DNA from 2 places in the Achromobacter sp. FW305-C-13 genome. Region 2 is predicted to be linked to the other one. Evidence: riboswitches for the same ligand, from Rfam matches in the RefSeq annotation. Region 2 holds a riboswitch; the other holds the start of a gene.
What was found. Region 2 has a riboswitch for manganese ahead of AC3WMU_RS20035 (sodium:calcium antiporter). Riboswitches for the same ligand answer to the same signal wherever they lie in the genome.
Positions count from the first base shown of each region.

Region 1 (6,995 bases), on a different contig from region 2:
CATGACCGGCGCCATGGATCTCCCAGCGTTCGGCGCTGATGTCGCCCTTGGGGTTGCGGTACAGGTACCGGGTGCTATGGCGTTTGCCGCCAGCCCCCGGCACGCGGCAGGTCTCCACCGATGCGGCTGCCCCAGCGCTGGCCGCAGCCACCGCCTGGCCATTGCCCGGATGCACCGTTGCGTCGCGGTCCCCGTGAAAGACGATCGTGGGCACCCCGCTCGCGGCCTGCCCCGCCGCGTGGATGCCGGCGCCCTTCATGGCCGAGAGTGCGGACGGCAGATCAGTCGCCACACCGGCCGCCAGCCCCGAATGCACGCCCGCGGCGGCGAACAGGTCGGGATAGGCGCTCGCCAGGATGGCGGCCATCGCACCGCCCGCCGACAAGCCTGCCACGTAGACACGCTGCGGGTCGATCGCGTGCGAGTCGATGACGGCGCGCGTCATGCCGGCCAATATTTCAGGTTCGCCCCGACCCCGCTGCTGATGATTGTGCTTGAACCAGTTCCAGCATTTCTGCGGATTGGTCTCGCGCGACTGCACGGGATACAGCACATAGAAGCCCTGCGCTCGCGCGGCCTGGTTCATGGCGGTGCCGGCAGCGAAATCGTCGGCGTCCTGCGTGCAACCGTGAAGCATGACGACCAGCGGACGGGGCTCGGCGCCCGCGTTGGGCGGCACGTAAAGCTTGTAGCTGCGGTGCCCCCCTGCGTTGCGGAAGGATCCCGCGGTGAACGTGTCGCCTGCCGTGGCCGGCTTGTCCGCAGGCGGGGCAACGTCGTCGACCGCAGCCGTTGCCGTCGCCTTTGCCTTTGCCGTAGCCGACCGGGCGGCGGGTTCGGGGATCTCCCAAGCCTCGACATCGATGACGTCAGAATCGTCCTCGCGGGCAGGCGCGGCAACCGCCCCGCCCCGCAACGCGGCCTGGATGGCGGCAGTCGCTGCGGCCAGATCGCCGGAACGTGTGAGCCGGGTGGCCTGGTTCATGAGTTGCTGGAATTCGGGGTGCATGGCGTTACCTTGACGGCTAGGGGGAAAGTCAGCGGATGCGCTGACGCAGGGCAGCTTTGACGGCGGCGCTGGCATGCAAGGCGCCCAGGACCGTCACGGATTCGATGGTGGCAAGCGCCAGTTCGGGGGTGACGTCCGGCGCGATGGTCGCCAGCCCCAGCACTCGGATTTGCAGCATTTCCCCCGCCGCCTGAACCGCAAGCAGGTCCTGCGAGGTGTAGTGCTGGATGCCCAGAACCAGCGTCTTTCGGCTGACCGCCTGACGAACGGCTTCGCCGTGCGTGGCCAGTTGATTACGGATGGCTGTTCGTATCAGGTCGGTGCGGTTCGCATAGAACCCTTCCTGCACCAGAAGATCGATATGGCCCAAGTCGACGTACCCGAGATTGATGGTGATCTTCTCATCGGGGGGCTTGGGAACGGAGGCGAGGGAGGGAGGACGAGGAGGCATGAAAGAATATTAAAACCATCCACTTGGATGGCCTATGGATGTTTCAATTTGCCATATTTGAGGCCTTGCCGTCGCGGTTTGCCGGTGCGCAATCCGATCGGCCATTCCCCCGCCCGCCTTGCGGTCTGTCATACGCCCGACGGCCAGCTCTGCTAGACTGCGTTCACTCTTTGGGGAGTAGCCGCCTTTCAGCCTGTTCTGAAAGGGCTTACGTCAACATTCTTGGCCCTAGCCGGCCATGGCGTAAGCGGCATTGCGCTTGGCGAGACCACGGACTTTTCACACGACGCTGGGCGGTGTGAAGGGTCTGTGCCGTTCTCGCCCAGTTGGACCCCTCTCTCCATGAATGCCCTCTCCCTCATTGTTCTTGCGTTCGCCATGTCGACGGACGCGTTCGCGGCCGCCATCAGCAAAGGCGCCGCCCTGCACAAGCCCCGCCTGCCCGAAGCTCTGCGCACCGGCGTGATCTTCGGTGTGATCGAAGCGATCACACCTGTGATTGGCTGGGGACTGGGCTCCGTCGCAGCAAAATTCGTGGCCGACTGGGATCATTGGATCGCGTTCGGCATGCTCTGTATTCTCGGGGTGCTGATGATCCGCAACGCCTTCAAGGAAGAGGACGAAGACGCCGCGCCGGTCGTCCGCCATTCCTTCTGGCTCCTGGCCGCGACCGGATTCGCCACCAGCATCGACGCGATGGCCGTAGGCGTCGGCCTGGCATTCGTTGACGTGAACATCGTGGTGGCCGCCATCGCGATCGGCCTGGCCACCACCTTGATGGTGACGATCGGCGTGATGCTGGGCCGCGCGCTGGGCAGCGTGGCGGGTAAGCGGGCCGAAGTGCTGGGCGGCATCGCGCTGATCGGCATCGGCTCGCTGATCCTGTACGAGCACCTGACGGCGGCGGCCGCGGCGTAACGCCTCGAGGGTTTCAGTCTTCCAGGAACCCCAACGCCCGAAGCTCGGCGATGGCGCCCTTCTCCGCGTCGCGCCGCGCTTTGGGGGCTGCCAGCGACGCGGCCAGCAGCAGCGTCTGGTCGTTTGACTCGTCGAAGCCTCGCAGCACGCTATCGGTCACGGGAAACGCCTGGCCAAAGCCCGCGCCCAGCGCCTGGTGGCCGCCATAGCACCCCTGCTTGTCCAGGATGACCTGCGTCTGCGGATCGCGCTTGATCAGATGCAAGGGCACGCCCTGGCACCGCAAGCCCAGCAGCTTGGCCTCGCTGATGTCCAATGCCCAATCGGTTTCGGCGTAGAACGCCGCCCGCGCCGACGCGAACTGCTCAAGCACACGGGCATCCGTGCAAAACGCAGTCGGCGCCAAGTTGAGATTGAGCTTGCCGATCTTTCCGACGAGCTTCACCCGGCGAAAGAACGAGGCCCAGACCAGCAGAATGGGATTGGTGGAAAGGTCTTCCACCACCACGTCCTCGAAGATGCAAGGCATGATCTCTGAATTCACCGCGCGGCATTGAGAGATCCGTACCCCCTGCACGCGCGACATCCGCGCAGGTGCTCTCACCATCGACAGCCCGCAATTGTCGAATGTGCAATCGTGCACGTGCAGGTCGCGAAAGTGCGACCCGCCCTTGTCAAACGCCTTCCGGAATGCCGCGCCCTGGATGCTTTCCATGATCAATACGCGATTCTGACCGACGGCGAGCGGCGGACGGACTCGCCGTGGAAGACGGCTTCGATGTGGTTGCCGTCCGGATCCAGGACGAACGCGGCGTAGTCGCCGGGATGGCGGCCTCGATGCCGTTGTGGTGTCGTCATGCAACGCTCCTGGCAGGGGAAGATTGAGAGTCGGAAATTTACTTCAGCCTGTCGCCTACCCTCAACATCGCCGATTGGCCTTGGCGCGTCACCAGGTACTGTCCGATCCTTTCTGGAAATACGCCACCAGGAAATCCACGAACACGCGGACCTTCGCCGATAGATGGTGGCGTTCCGGAAACACCGCATAGATGTCGGCCTGAGGCAAGGCATAGTCTTCCAGCACGCGCACCAGCCGGCCGCTGCGCAGGTAGCGCGCCAGGTCCCACTCCGCGCGTTGCAGGATGCCCAGGCCGGCCAGGCCCCAGGTCAGCGTCACTTCCCCGTCGTTGCTGCTGAGGTTGCCGCGCACCTTCACGGTTTCGCTGCGGCGGCCTTTCGTGAAGCGCCACAGTCCGTAGGCGGCCTCGTTCTGGCGCAGCACGATGCACTGGTGCCGCGTCAGGTCATGCGGCGTGGCCGGCACGCCGTGCGTCTTCAAGTAGGCGGGAGAGGCGCAGACCAGCCGCCGGTTGGGCGCGATCTTGCGGGCGATCAGGCGGGTGTCGGGCAGGTCGCCGAAACGCACCGCGACGTCGAACGCGTCCTGCACGAAGTCGGCGGGGCTGTCGGTCAGCTGCAGTTGCAGCGAAACCTCAGGATATTTCGCGGCGAATTCCGCGATGGCAGGCGCGATATAGCTGCGGCCGAAGCCCAGCGGCGCGTTGACCTTCAACAAACCGCGCGGGCTCGCCTGGCGGCTGGCGATCAGCTCGTCCAGATCTTCGATTTCGCCCAGGATGCGGCGGGCGCTTTCCAGGTAGACCTCGCCTTCGGCCGTGAGGCTCAGGCGCCGCGTGCTGCGGTTGAACAGGCGCACGCCCAGGCGCGCCTCGATCTGGGCCAGCCGCTTGCTGACCGCGGCCGGCGTGACATCCAATTCCCGCGCAGCCGCCGACATGCCGCCGGCGCGCGCGAGTTCAACGACGAGTTGCAGCTCCGTGGAATGACCCATGAGCCGGCGACATCAATCGCGGAAGTTCTCGAACTGCAGGGGCAGGTCGACGTCGGTCTTCTTCAGCAGCGCGATGGCGGTCTGCAGATCGTCACGCTTTTTGCCGGTGATGCGCAGCTTGTCGCCGTTGATCTGGGATTCCACCTTGAGCTTGGCGTTCTTGATGGCGGCGATCAGCTTCTTGGCCACCGGCTGTTCGATGCCCTGCTTGATCGTGACCTTCTGGCGCGCGCCGCCCAGGTTTTCCAGGGGGTCGGCCACGTCCAGGCAGCGCACGTCGATGCCGCGGGCCGACAGGCGGCCGCGCAGGATGTCGAGCATCTGCTTCAACTGGAACGCGCTGGAAGCGACCTGGGTCACGACGAAGCCTTCCAGTTCGAACTTGGCGTCGGTGCCCTTGAAGTCGAAGCGGGTGGAAAGTTCGCGGTTCGCCTGGTCGATGGCGTTGGTGAGTTCGTGTTTGTCGACTTCGGAGACGACGTCAAAAGTAGGCATGACACGGGTCCTGTTGGGTGATAAGTGAAAAAGGCGAATACATGCGTATTGCCTATTTTACCGGCCCCACGGCCCATGTCCCCATCACCCCGTCAACACCAGTAGCCGCCCCGCCTGCAGCGGGTGCGCAATCACCTGCGCGTCGATCCCGTAAGCCAGATACAGGTTGGCCGGCGTGAGTACCTGCGCTGGCGTGCCCAGCGCGATGCCGCAGCCCCCGCTCAGCAGCAGCAGGCGGTCGCACCAGCGCGCAGCCAGGTTCATGTCGTGCAGGATCACCAGTACGCCCGTATTGCCGGCATGCGCCAGTTCCCACGCGCGGCCAAGCAGGTCGCCCTGATGCTTCGGGTCCAGGCTGGCCGTGGGCTCGTCCAGCAGCAGGTAGCGCGCTTCGCCCGGCGCCCGCGCGGCATGGCACTGCACCAGCACCCGCGCGAACTGCACGCGCTGCTGTTCGCCGCCGGACAGTTCGGGATAGCGACGCCCGCCCAGGTGCGCCACGTCGGCCAGTTCCAACGCCTGCGTCACCAGGGCATCTACCTGGCCGGGCGGCAGTTCGGGAAACGGGTAGGCGCCCATGGCGACCACCTCGCGCACGTCCAGGTCGAAGGTCAGGCCGGGTTTTTGCGGCAGCACGGCGCGGCGGCGCGCCTGCTCCCGATGCGGCATCGCAGCCAGCGCGGCGCCGTCCAGGCGTGCGTGGCCGGAGTCGGGCGTCAGCTCGGACGCCAGCGCGCCCAGCAGGGTCGACTTGCCCGCGCCGTTGGCGCCCAGCAGACCCACCACTTCGCCCGGGCGCACGTCCAGCGACACGTCGGTCAGGATGCGGGCGCCCCCGCGGGACAAGGTCAGGTTTTGCGCGGCAAGCGTCATCCGATCCTCCTTCCACGCGCCAGCAGCCACAGGAAGAAAGGCCCGCCCACCAGTCCCGTCACCAGGCCGATGGGCAATTCCGCCGGCACCACAACCGTGCGGGCTGCCCAGTCCGCCAACACCAGCGCCAGCGCGCCCGCGATGACGGTAGCCGGCAGCAGCCAGCGGTGGTTGGCGCCCAGCGTGATGCGCACCAGGTGCGGCACCACCAGCCCGACGAACACAATGGTGCCCGTGGCGGCGACCAGCGGGCCGACGATCAGCGCGCTGGCCAGCACCAGCTTGGCCCGCACGCGTTTGAGCGCATAGCCCAGATGCTGGGCCTCGCGTTCGCCCAGCAGCAAGGCGTTCATGACGCGCCACTGGCTGACCAGCCATGCGCTCACAAGCAGGACCCAGGGGCCCAGGAACGCCAGCAGCTTCCAGTTGGCGCCGCCCAGGCTGCCCATGTTCCAGAAAGTCAGGTCGCGCAGTTGCGCGTCGGTGGCGATGAAGGTCAGCACGCCGATCAGGCTGAACGCCATGGCGGTGATCGCCACGCCGGCCAAGAGCAGGCCCGCCACGCCGGGCACCCGCCGGCCCACTGCGTAGGCGCAGAGCGTGGCCAGCAGGCTGCCCACGAACGCCATCGGCGCCGTGACCCAGAACCCGCCCGAGAACAGCACGATGGCGGCCACCGCCCCCAACGCTCCGCCTGCAGAAATGCCGATCAGGCCGGGTTCAGCCAGCGGATTGCGAAACAGCGCCTGCATGGCGGCGCCCGATATCGCCAGACCCGCCCCCGTCACCATTGCGAACAGCACGCGCGGCAAACGGATGTCGATCAGCACATTGCGCCACAAGGCGTTTTCGGGCGTGGGCGCGCCCCACAGCAGGGACGGCAGTTCGCGCAGCGGAATCGCTACCGCGCCATGGGCGGTGGCGGCCAACGCCGCCAACACCAGGGCCGCGGTCAAGAGGCCCAACGCCAACGGCGCGCTAACGCGCCATGACATCCGCGACCTCCTTTTTCAGCTGGGTCAGCGCCAGGGGCAGACGGGGCCCCATGCCCAGGATCAGCAAGTCGTCCATCACCACCACCCGCCGCTTGGCCGCGGCTTGGGTGGAAGCGATGCCCGGCAGGCGCAGGAAGGCCTCCATGCCGCCGCCCGCCTCCAGCGACGCTTGCGTCACCACGATCAGATCGGGCGCCAGGGCGCCGACGGCCTCGGCCGACAAGGGCTTGTAACCCTGCTGGTCATGCAGCACGTTGACCAGGCCGGCAAGATGCATGACTTCGTTGGCGGCGGTGTCGCGGCCGGCGCCTTGCGGCGACCCGGTCCGGTTGATCAGCAGCAGCGCGCGCGCCTTCGTGGCAGGCAAGGCCTCGGCGCGGGCCAGCTCGCGCGTGATCTCGT
Region 1 is NZ_JBYSYN010000002.1:1,282,937-1,289,931, reverse strand. Features, by position in the region: gene AC3WMU_RS17290 (extracellular catalytic domain type 1 short-chain-length polyhydroxyalkanoate depolymerase) at 1-1,009, opposite strand, end outside; gene AC3WMU_RS17285 (CopG family transcriptional regulator) at 1,038-1,460, opposite strand; yybP-ykoY riboswitch at 1,621-1,793, shown strand; gene mntP (manganese efflux pump MntP) at 1,803-2,378, shown strand; gene AC3WMU_RS17275 (hypothetical protein) at 2,392-3,093, opposite strand; partial or broken gene AC3WMU_RS17270 (VOC family protein) at 3,096-3,215, opposite strand; gene AC3WMU_RS17265 (LysR family transcriptional regulator) at 3,325-4,230, opposite strand; gene AC3WMU_RS17260 (YajQ family cyclic di-GMP-binding protein) at 4,243-4,725, opposite strand; gene AC3WMU_RS17255 (heme ABC transporter ATP-binding protein) at 4,810-5,598, opposite strand; gene AC3WMU_RS17250 (FecCD family ABC transporter permease) at 5,595-6,593, opposite strand; gene AC3WMU_RS17245 (heme/hemin ABC transporter substrate-binding protein) at 6,577-6,995, opposite strand, start outside.
Region 1: it holds a riboswitch for manganese, as region 2 does, so the genes downstream of both, mntP (manganese efflux pump MntP) here and AC3WMU_RS20035 (sodium:calcium antiporter) in region 2, are expected to answer to the same signal.

Region 2 (6,995 bases):
GGACCGCTTCCTGGGCCGGTTCGGCTTCGGTCAGGCTGGTCAGGTAGGCGGCGATGGCGCCGTCGTAGGCGGCGGTGTGGGCGTAGACCTTCGAGGCCAGCGCCAGGCGCAGGCCGTAGGAGGTGCTGCCGTTCTTGTCCATTTCCGACAGCACGCGCGAATAATCGATCGGGTCGATCACGACCGTCACGCCGCCGGCTTCCGTGCCGTGGTTCTTGGCGGCGGCGCGCAGCATGGCCGGGCCGCCGATGTCGATGTTCTCGACCGCATCGGCGAACGTGCAGTCCGGCTTGGCGACGGTTTCACGGAAGGGGTACAGGTTGACCACCAGCATGTCGATGCGATCGATGCCCGCCGCCTTGATGGTGTCCATGTGCTCGGCGCTGTCCCGGCGCGCCAGCAGGCCGCCGTGGATCTTGGGGTGCAGCGTCTTGACGCGGCCATCCAGGATTTCCGGCGAACCCGTGTGGGCAGCCACTTCGGTGACGGTCAGGCCGGCGTCGGCCAGCAACTTGGCGGTGCCGCCAGTCGACAGCAGGCGTACGCCGCGCGCAGCCAGGGCGCGGGCAAATTCAACGATGCCGGTCTTGTCGGACACCGAAAGCAGGGCGGTTTCGATTTTCATGGTGGGGGACGGGAGTCGGGCGCAGCGCCTTTCTCGTTCAGGTCGGGATGGGAAATCGGAGGGCGGGGCGGACGGCGCCCGGCAAGGGGCCGTCCACGCGGAAAAGCTATACCTGGATATTGTGCGCCAGCAACTTCTTGCGCAGGGTGTTGCGGGTGATGCCCAGCATTTCGGATGCCCGCGACTGGTTGCCGCCCGACCGCTCAAGCGCTACTTCAAGCACCGGGCGCTCCACACAGCGCATCACCATGTCCCACATATCGTGGGGCTCGGATTCACCCAAGTCTTCGAAATAGCGCTCCAGGCTGGCGCGCACGCATTCTTCCAGGACATCTTTCTTGCTCATTTGAGTACAGATATTTTTATGTTGGTGTTGAGGCGGTTATGCCGCCAGCAGGGCTTCTGCGACCGGCGCCGGATGGGGCTCGCCGTCGCGCGAGATGATGTCGAACCAATCAGACACCGCCCGCCACTGGTCGCGGGTGTTGTCGATCAGGTTCATGCGGGCGCAGAACGAATCCGCGCCCGGCAGGCCGTCCAGATACCAGCCAATATGCTTGCGCGCCGTGCGTACGCCGGTGTGCTCGCCATAGAACCGGTAATGGTCGTCGAGATGTTCGAGCAACAGCTCGCGCATTTCCCCATACGAGGGAGGGGCCAGTGTTTCGCCCGTGCGCAGGTAGTGGTCGATTTCGCGGAAAATCCAGGGACGGCCCTGGGCCGCCCGGCCAATCATGACCGCGTCGGCGCCAGTGTAATCCAGGACGTGCCTGGCTTTTTCAGGCGAGTCGATATCCCCGTTTGCGATCACGGGAATCGTCAGCTCGGCCTTGACGGCGCGGATAGTGTCATATTCCGCCTCGCCCGTATAGAGGTCGGCGCGCGTGCGGCCATGCAAGGTCAGGGCCGCGATGCCGGCGTTTTCGGCCAGTTTCGCCACGCGCAAGGCGTTGCGGCTGTCGCGGTCCCAGCCGGTGCGGGTCTTCAGCGTGACCGGCACGCCCAGCGGCGCGCACGCCGACACGACCGCGTCCAGGATGCGGACGATCAGGTCCTCGTGGCGCAGCAGCGCCGAGCCGGAGGCCACGTTGCAGACCTTCTTCACCGGGCACCCCATGTTGATGTCGATGATCCGGGCGCCCTTGCCGGCGTTGAAGACGGCCGCTTCGGCCATCATGGCCGGGTCGGCGCCCGCGATCTGCACGGAAATGGGGGCGATCTCGCCGTCGTGGTTCAGGCGGCGGGACGTCTTGACGCTATCCCACAGCTTGGGGTTGCTGGCGGCCATTTCCGACACGGCATAGCCGGCCCCCAACTTCTTGCAGAGTTGCCGGAAAGGGCGGTCCGTCACGCCCGCCATGGGCGCGACAAGAACATTGTTGGGAAGGGTCCATTGGCCTATGCGCATGGTCACATTTTAACCGGCTCGATCGAACCCCCGTTTTCAGCTGGCAACAGCTTGGTAACAAACGGGGGCGAAAGCAGTCGATTCCGCACCCCGGGCGGGGGCGGAACGAGTGCGGAATCAGGCGCGGAAACCTTGCAGCAGATGTTGGGCCAGGGGCGCGCGCAACGGGGAGGCCAGATCCATCCCCAGCAAGGCCAGCCCGCACGCATGCTCCACCGGGGCCAGGCCGGTGGCGAACACGCGGGGCATCAGGTCGGTCAGGCCGGCGGTGATGAAGCGGTCGACCTGGCGCGCTTGCGCGAACTCCGCCAACAGGGCGGTGGGACTGGCTTCGGGGCGGGCCAGCCAGCCCGCCAGCGTCTGCGCCAGGCGGGCGGCGTCGCGCAGCCCCAGGTTCAGGCCCTGGCCCGCGACGGGGTGCAGGGTCTGGGCGGCATTGCCGATGGCGGCCACGCGGCCTTGCACTTGCGCCCGGCGGGCGGCCAGCGACAGCGGAAAGACATGGCGCGGCGCCTGGCTGGACAGCCGGCCCAGGCGGTCGCCGAAGGCGGCCGACAGCGCCTTCGAGAAAGCCGTGTTGTCCAGCGCGGCCAGTTCGGTGGCGCGATCCGGGGCGCTGCACCACACGACGGAATAGGCGTCCGGCGTTTGCGGGTGGGGAAGCAGGGCCAGCGGCCCTTCGGCGGTGAAGCGTTCCCAGGCCCAGCCGCGGCGCGGCAGGGTGGCATGGGCGGTGGTCAGCACCGCGTGCTGGCCGTAGTCGCGGCGTACGTCGGCCGCGCCCGCGCCGTCGGACTGCACGGCGACCTGGCAAAGCAGCGTGGTGTCGCCCTGCACGATGCGCACGCCGTCCGCGTCCTGGCTGTCCACGCGCGCGGCAGGGCCCGGCAGGACGGTGACGCCACAGGCGGCCACGCATTCGTCCAGCTTGGCGTGCAGCCCCGAATAGGCGACGACGCTACCCAGCTGCGGCACGCCGAAGTCGGTGTTCTGGATCACGGTGCGGCCCAGCCGTCCGCGCTGCGATACATGGATGTTGCGGATGTCGGCCGAACGTTCGGGCCAGGCATGCAGCGATTCCAGCAGCACGCGGCTGCCGTGGTTCATGGCCAGCACGCGGGGGTCGGCCGCGGGCACGGCCGCGGCAGGCGTCGCCGGGGCGGGAGCGGCGCCCGCGAGCAGCGCGATGCGCGCCGGATCCGGCGCCACGCGCGCCAGCATCAGGGCCAGAACGCGGCCCACGGGGCCGGCGCCAAGAATCGCAATGTCGAAGGCGGATGCAGTCATGTCCCGATTTTAACCGTCCACTACAATCCGGGACAGCCAGCGCGGTGGGTCGCGCGGCCCACCCCACCCGGTTGATCGATATGACGCAGGTTCAGGCTTCCCCTTCGCTATCCGCCGTATCCGCTCGCCGCCCGCGCGGCAAAGTCGCCGTGGGGCTGCTGGCCTGCCTGTTCGGCTGGCTGGGCGCCCATTGGTGGTATCTGGGCCGGCGCCACGCCTGGCTGGTCACCACACTGTCGCTCGTCTGCCTGTTCTGCGCGTTTCGCTTCTACCCCGTCTGGTACGACAACCCCGCGTTCTTCCTGGTCTTCATTCCGATGATCGACGGGTTCATCGAAAGCGCGGTGTTCTCGCTGATGCCGGACGAGAAATTCGACCGTCTGTACAACCCCGAGCTGGGCCGCCCCACCTCCACGGGATGGGGGCCGGTGCTGGTCGCCATCCTGGCCTGCCTGGTGGGCTCGGTCGTCTCGATGTTCGCCATCGCCATGGTGGTGGTCTACGTCTGGGTGGCGATGGGCTGGCTGGACGGGCTGGTGCTGTAGGGTCGGGGCTGTGGGGCGGGCTATTCGCGCATCAGCGCTTCGATCTCGCTGGCCTCTACGGGCACGCCACGGGTGATCAGTTCACAGCCTTCATCCGTCACCAGCGCATCGTCCTCGGTGCGGATACCGATATTCCAGTAGCTCTCCGGCACATCGTCCGCCGGGCGCACATAGATGCCCGGCTCGATCGTCAGCATCATCCCGCGCTCCAGCTTGCGCCAGGGGCGGTCGGCGCCCTGGGCGGGGCCCGGCTGGCGGTAGTCGCCCACGTCATGGACGTCCAGGCCCAGCCAGTGGCCGGTGCGGTGCATGTAGAAGCGGCTGTAGTCGCCGGATTCCAGCACCCCGTCCAGCGATCCCTTCAACAGTTTCAGGTCCAGCATGCCTTGCGCCAGCACGCGCAGCGCGGCTTCGTGGCCGTCGTTGAAGGTGCGGCCGGGGGCGGTGGCCTGGGCCGCCGCTTCCTGCGCCGCCACCGTCAGGTCGTACAGTGCGCGCTGCGGGCCGCTGTAGCGGCCGTTTACGGGAAAGGTCCGGGTGATGTCGCTGGCGTAGCTGTCCACCTCGCAGCCGGCGTCGATCAGCACCAGGTCGCCGTCGCGCAGCACGGCTTCGCCCGCCGGGTAGTGCAGCACGCAGGCGTTGGCGCCCGTCGCGACGATGCTGTTGTAGGCCACCGCCTGAGCGCCGTGGCGACGGAATTCATACAGCAGCTCGGCTTCCAGCTCGTATTCGTGCATACCGGCGCGGGCGACGCGCATGGCGCGCGCGTGCGCCCCGGCCGAGATCTTGGCGGCGCGCCGCATCGCGGCGATTTCGGCCGGGTCCTTGATCAGCCGCATTTCCGCCAGCAGCGGGCGGATGTCCTGTTGGCGCGAAGGCGGCGCGTGGCCGGCGCGGCTGGCGTCGCGCGCCGTAGCCAGCCAGCGGTGCAGGCGGCCGTCGGTGCGCTTGTCGCCGGCCAGCGGCGCGTACAGGGTGGGGTGGTCCAACATCAACGTGGGCACCACTTCGTCCAGGGAGTCCAGCGCGTGCGCATCGTCGAAACCGAAATAGGCGGCGGCCGCTTCGGGGCCGAAGCGCTTGCCTTCCCAGATCTCGTGTTCCACGTGGCGCGGGCGGCAGAACAGCACGGCGCGGTCGGTCGCTCCTGCGATCAGCACCAGCCAGGCACCGGGTTCGGTGAACCCGGTGAGGTAGAAGAAGTCGCTGTCGTGACGGTACGGGAATTCGGCGTCGCGGTTGCGGATTGCCTCGGGGGCGGTGCTCAGGATGGCGATGCCGCCGCCGTCGGCGCGCATCCGGTCCATCAGGCGTTGGCGCCGGGCGGCGAAGGGGGCGATGTCGGCGGGAGGCAGGCTCATGGCGGGCAGGGGCGCGAACCCCGCGAAGGTGTGGATGCGGCTTACTTTACCCCGCTATCGCGCGGAAACAACAGCGGGCGGGGTTCCCGCGGCGTCCGCGCGGGATTCACTGGACCGTCAGATTCGCGCTGCTACAATCGCGGCTCTGTCATTGGGGAGTAGCCATCCTTTGTCCCCAAAGGAGTTAGCGTCAACAGACTTGGTGGTTCAGGGCCGCGTAGCGGTTGCTAGAACTCCATGGCGCTAACGGTTTCCATGCAAGCGGCCTGCCCGCCGCATGGATCAGCCAGGCGAGACCTTTGGCCGCGTTGCGTTCACCCTAGCCGGGCGAGCCGCAGCGTCGCGCCAATTGGTTTCTGCTCGTCCGGCTGTGTTCATATGTTGCTCACCCTGTTTCTGTTTTTCCTGTCCGCGGCAGTGATTTACTTCGCCTGCGAATTCTTCGTCAATGGCGTTGAATGGGTCGGACACCGCTTCCATCTGGGCGCCACCGCCACCGGCACCGTGCTGGCCGCGTTCGGCACCGCATTGCCGGAAAGCGCGGTCACCTTCATGGCCGTCATGTTCGGCGACACCCCGGAGCAGAAAGACATCGGCGTCGGCGCGGCCATGGGCGGCCCCCTGGTGCTGGCGACCCTGGCGTACGCCGTAGTGGGCTTCGCCCTGTGGCGCGCGCGCCGGGGCCAGACGACGCAAGCCAACTGTATCAACGCGGACCAGCGCCGGCTGGCCCGCGACCAGGCCTGGTTCATGGGCATCTTCATCTTCAAGGTGGGCCTGGGCCTGCTGGCCTTCGCGTGGAAGCCCTGGCTGGGCATCCTGTTCCTGGCGACGTACGGCCTGTACATCAAGCGCGAACTGAGCCATGACGAGGAACGGACCGACAGCGAGGACCTCGAGCCGCTCAAGCTGCGCCCCCGCGATGAGGACCCGACCATGTTCTGGGCCGCGACGCAGACGATCCTGGCGCTGGTGGTCATCGCGGGCGCCTCGCACGTGTTCGTCAACCAGATCGAAGTGCTGGGAATTTTCATGGGCGCGTCGCCGCACGTGGCCGCCTTGCTGCTGGCGCCCGTCGCCACCGAATTGCCCGAAATCATGAATGCGCTGATCTGGGTGCGCCAAGGCAAGGAACGCCTGGCGCTGGCCAACATCTCGGGCGCGATGATGATCCAGGCCACCATCCCCAGCGCCTTGGGTATCTTCATGACGCCGTGGCTGCTGGATGCCCCCTTGCTGGCCGCGGGCCTGTTCACGATGCTGTCGATCGGCCTGCTGTGGCTGCGTTTCCGCCGCTCGGTGATGAGCGTGCCGGCGTTGTCGGCGGTGGGCGGCTTCTATGCCTTGTTTGCGGCATATCTGGGGTGGCACTTCTACGCCTGAGCCCGGACCCTGGTGCGAATTGCGGCGCAGGCTCGGCAGGGCCTGCGCCGCTTTTGCATTTTTTGGCGGTTTTCCGGGCAGTTAAGGCCCATAAACCTTGTCCATCAGTGGAAACCCGCGTAAACTTCCGTTGTTATCCATCCCAGGAGCAGTCTTCGTGAATACCGATTCCGGCGAAAGTAGTCGATCTTGCATCGACCTCGCTGTCTGACAGGAAACACGCAGAACTCCATCTGCCGCATCCTGTCATGCAGGTTGCGGCGTATCCCAAGCCTCGGGCGTAAGCCCCGGCAATAGCGCAGGCCTTCGGCTTGCCGGGAATCTCCCCAACGTAAACCGCCAGAACCGCCGCTTGCCGCAGCGCCAGCGTTCGTGCACGTCTT
Region 2 is NZ_JBYSYN010000003.1:237,305-244,299, forward strand. Features, by position in the region: gene purH (bifunctional phosphoribosylaminoimidazolecarboxamide formyltransferase/IMP cyclohydrolase) at 1-625, opposite strand, end outside; gene AC3WMU_RS20010 (helix-turn-helix domain-containing protein) at 732-971, opposite strand; gene dusB (tRNA dihydrouridine synthase DusB) at 1,008-2,033, opposite strand; gene AC3WMU_RS20020 (UbiH/UbiF/VisC/COQ6 family ubiquinone biosynthesis hydroxylase) at 2,151-3,320, opposite strand; gene AC3WMU_RS20025 (TM2 domain-containing protein) at 3,401-3,865, shown strand; gene AC3WMU_RS20030 (aminopeptidase P N-terminal domain-containing protein) at 3,886-5,229, opposite strand; yybP-ykoY riboswitch at 5,364-5,528, shown strand; gene AC3WMU_RS20035 (sodium:calcium antiporter) at 5,608-6,612, shown strand.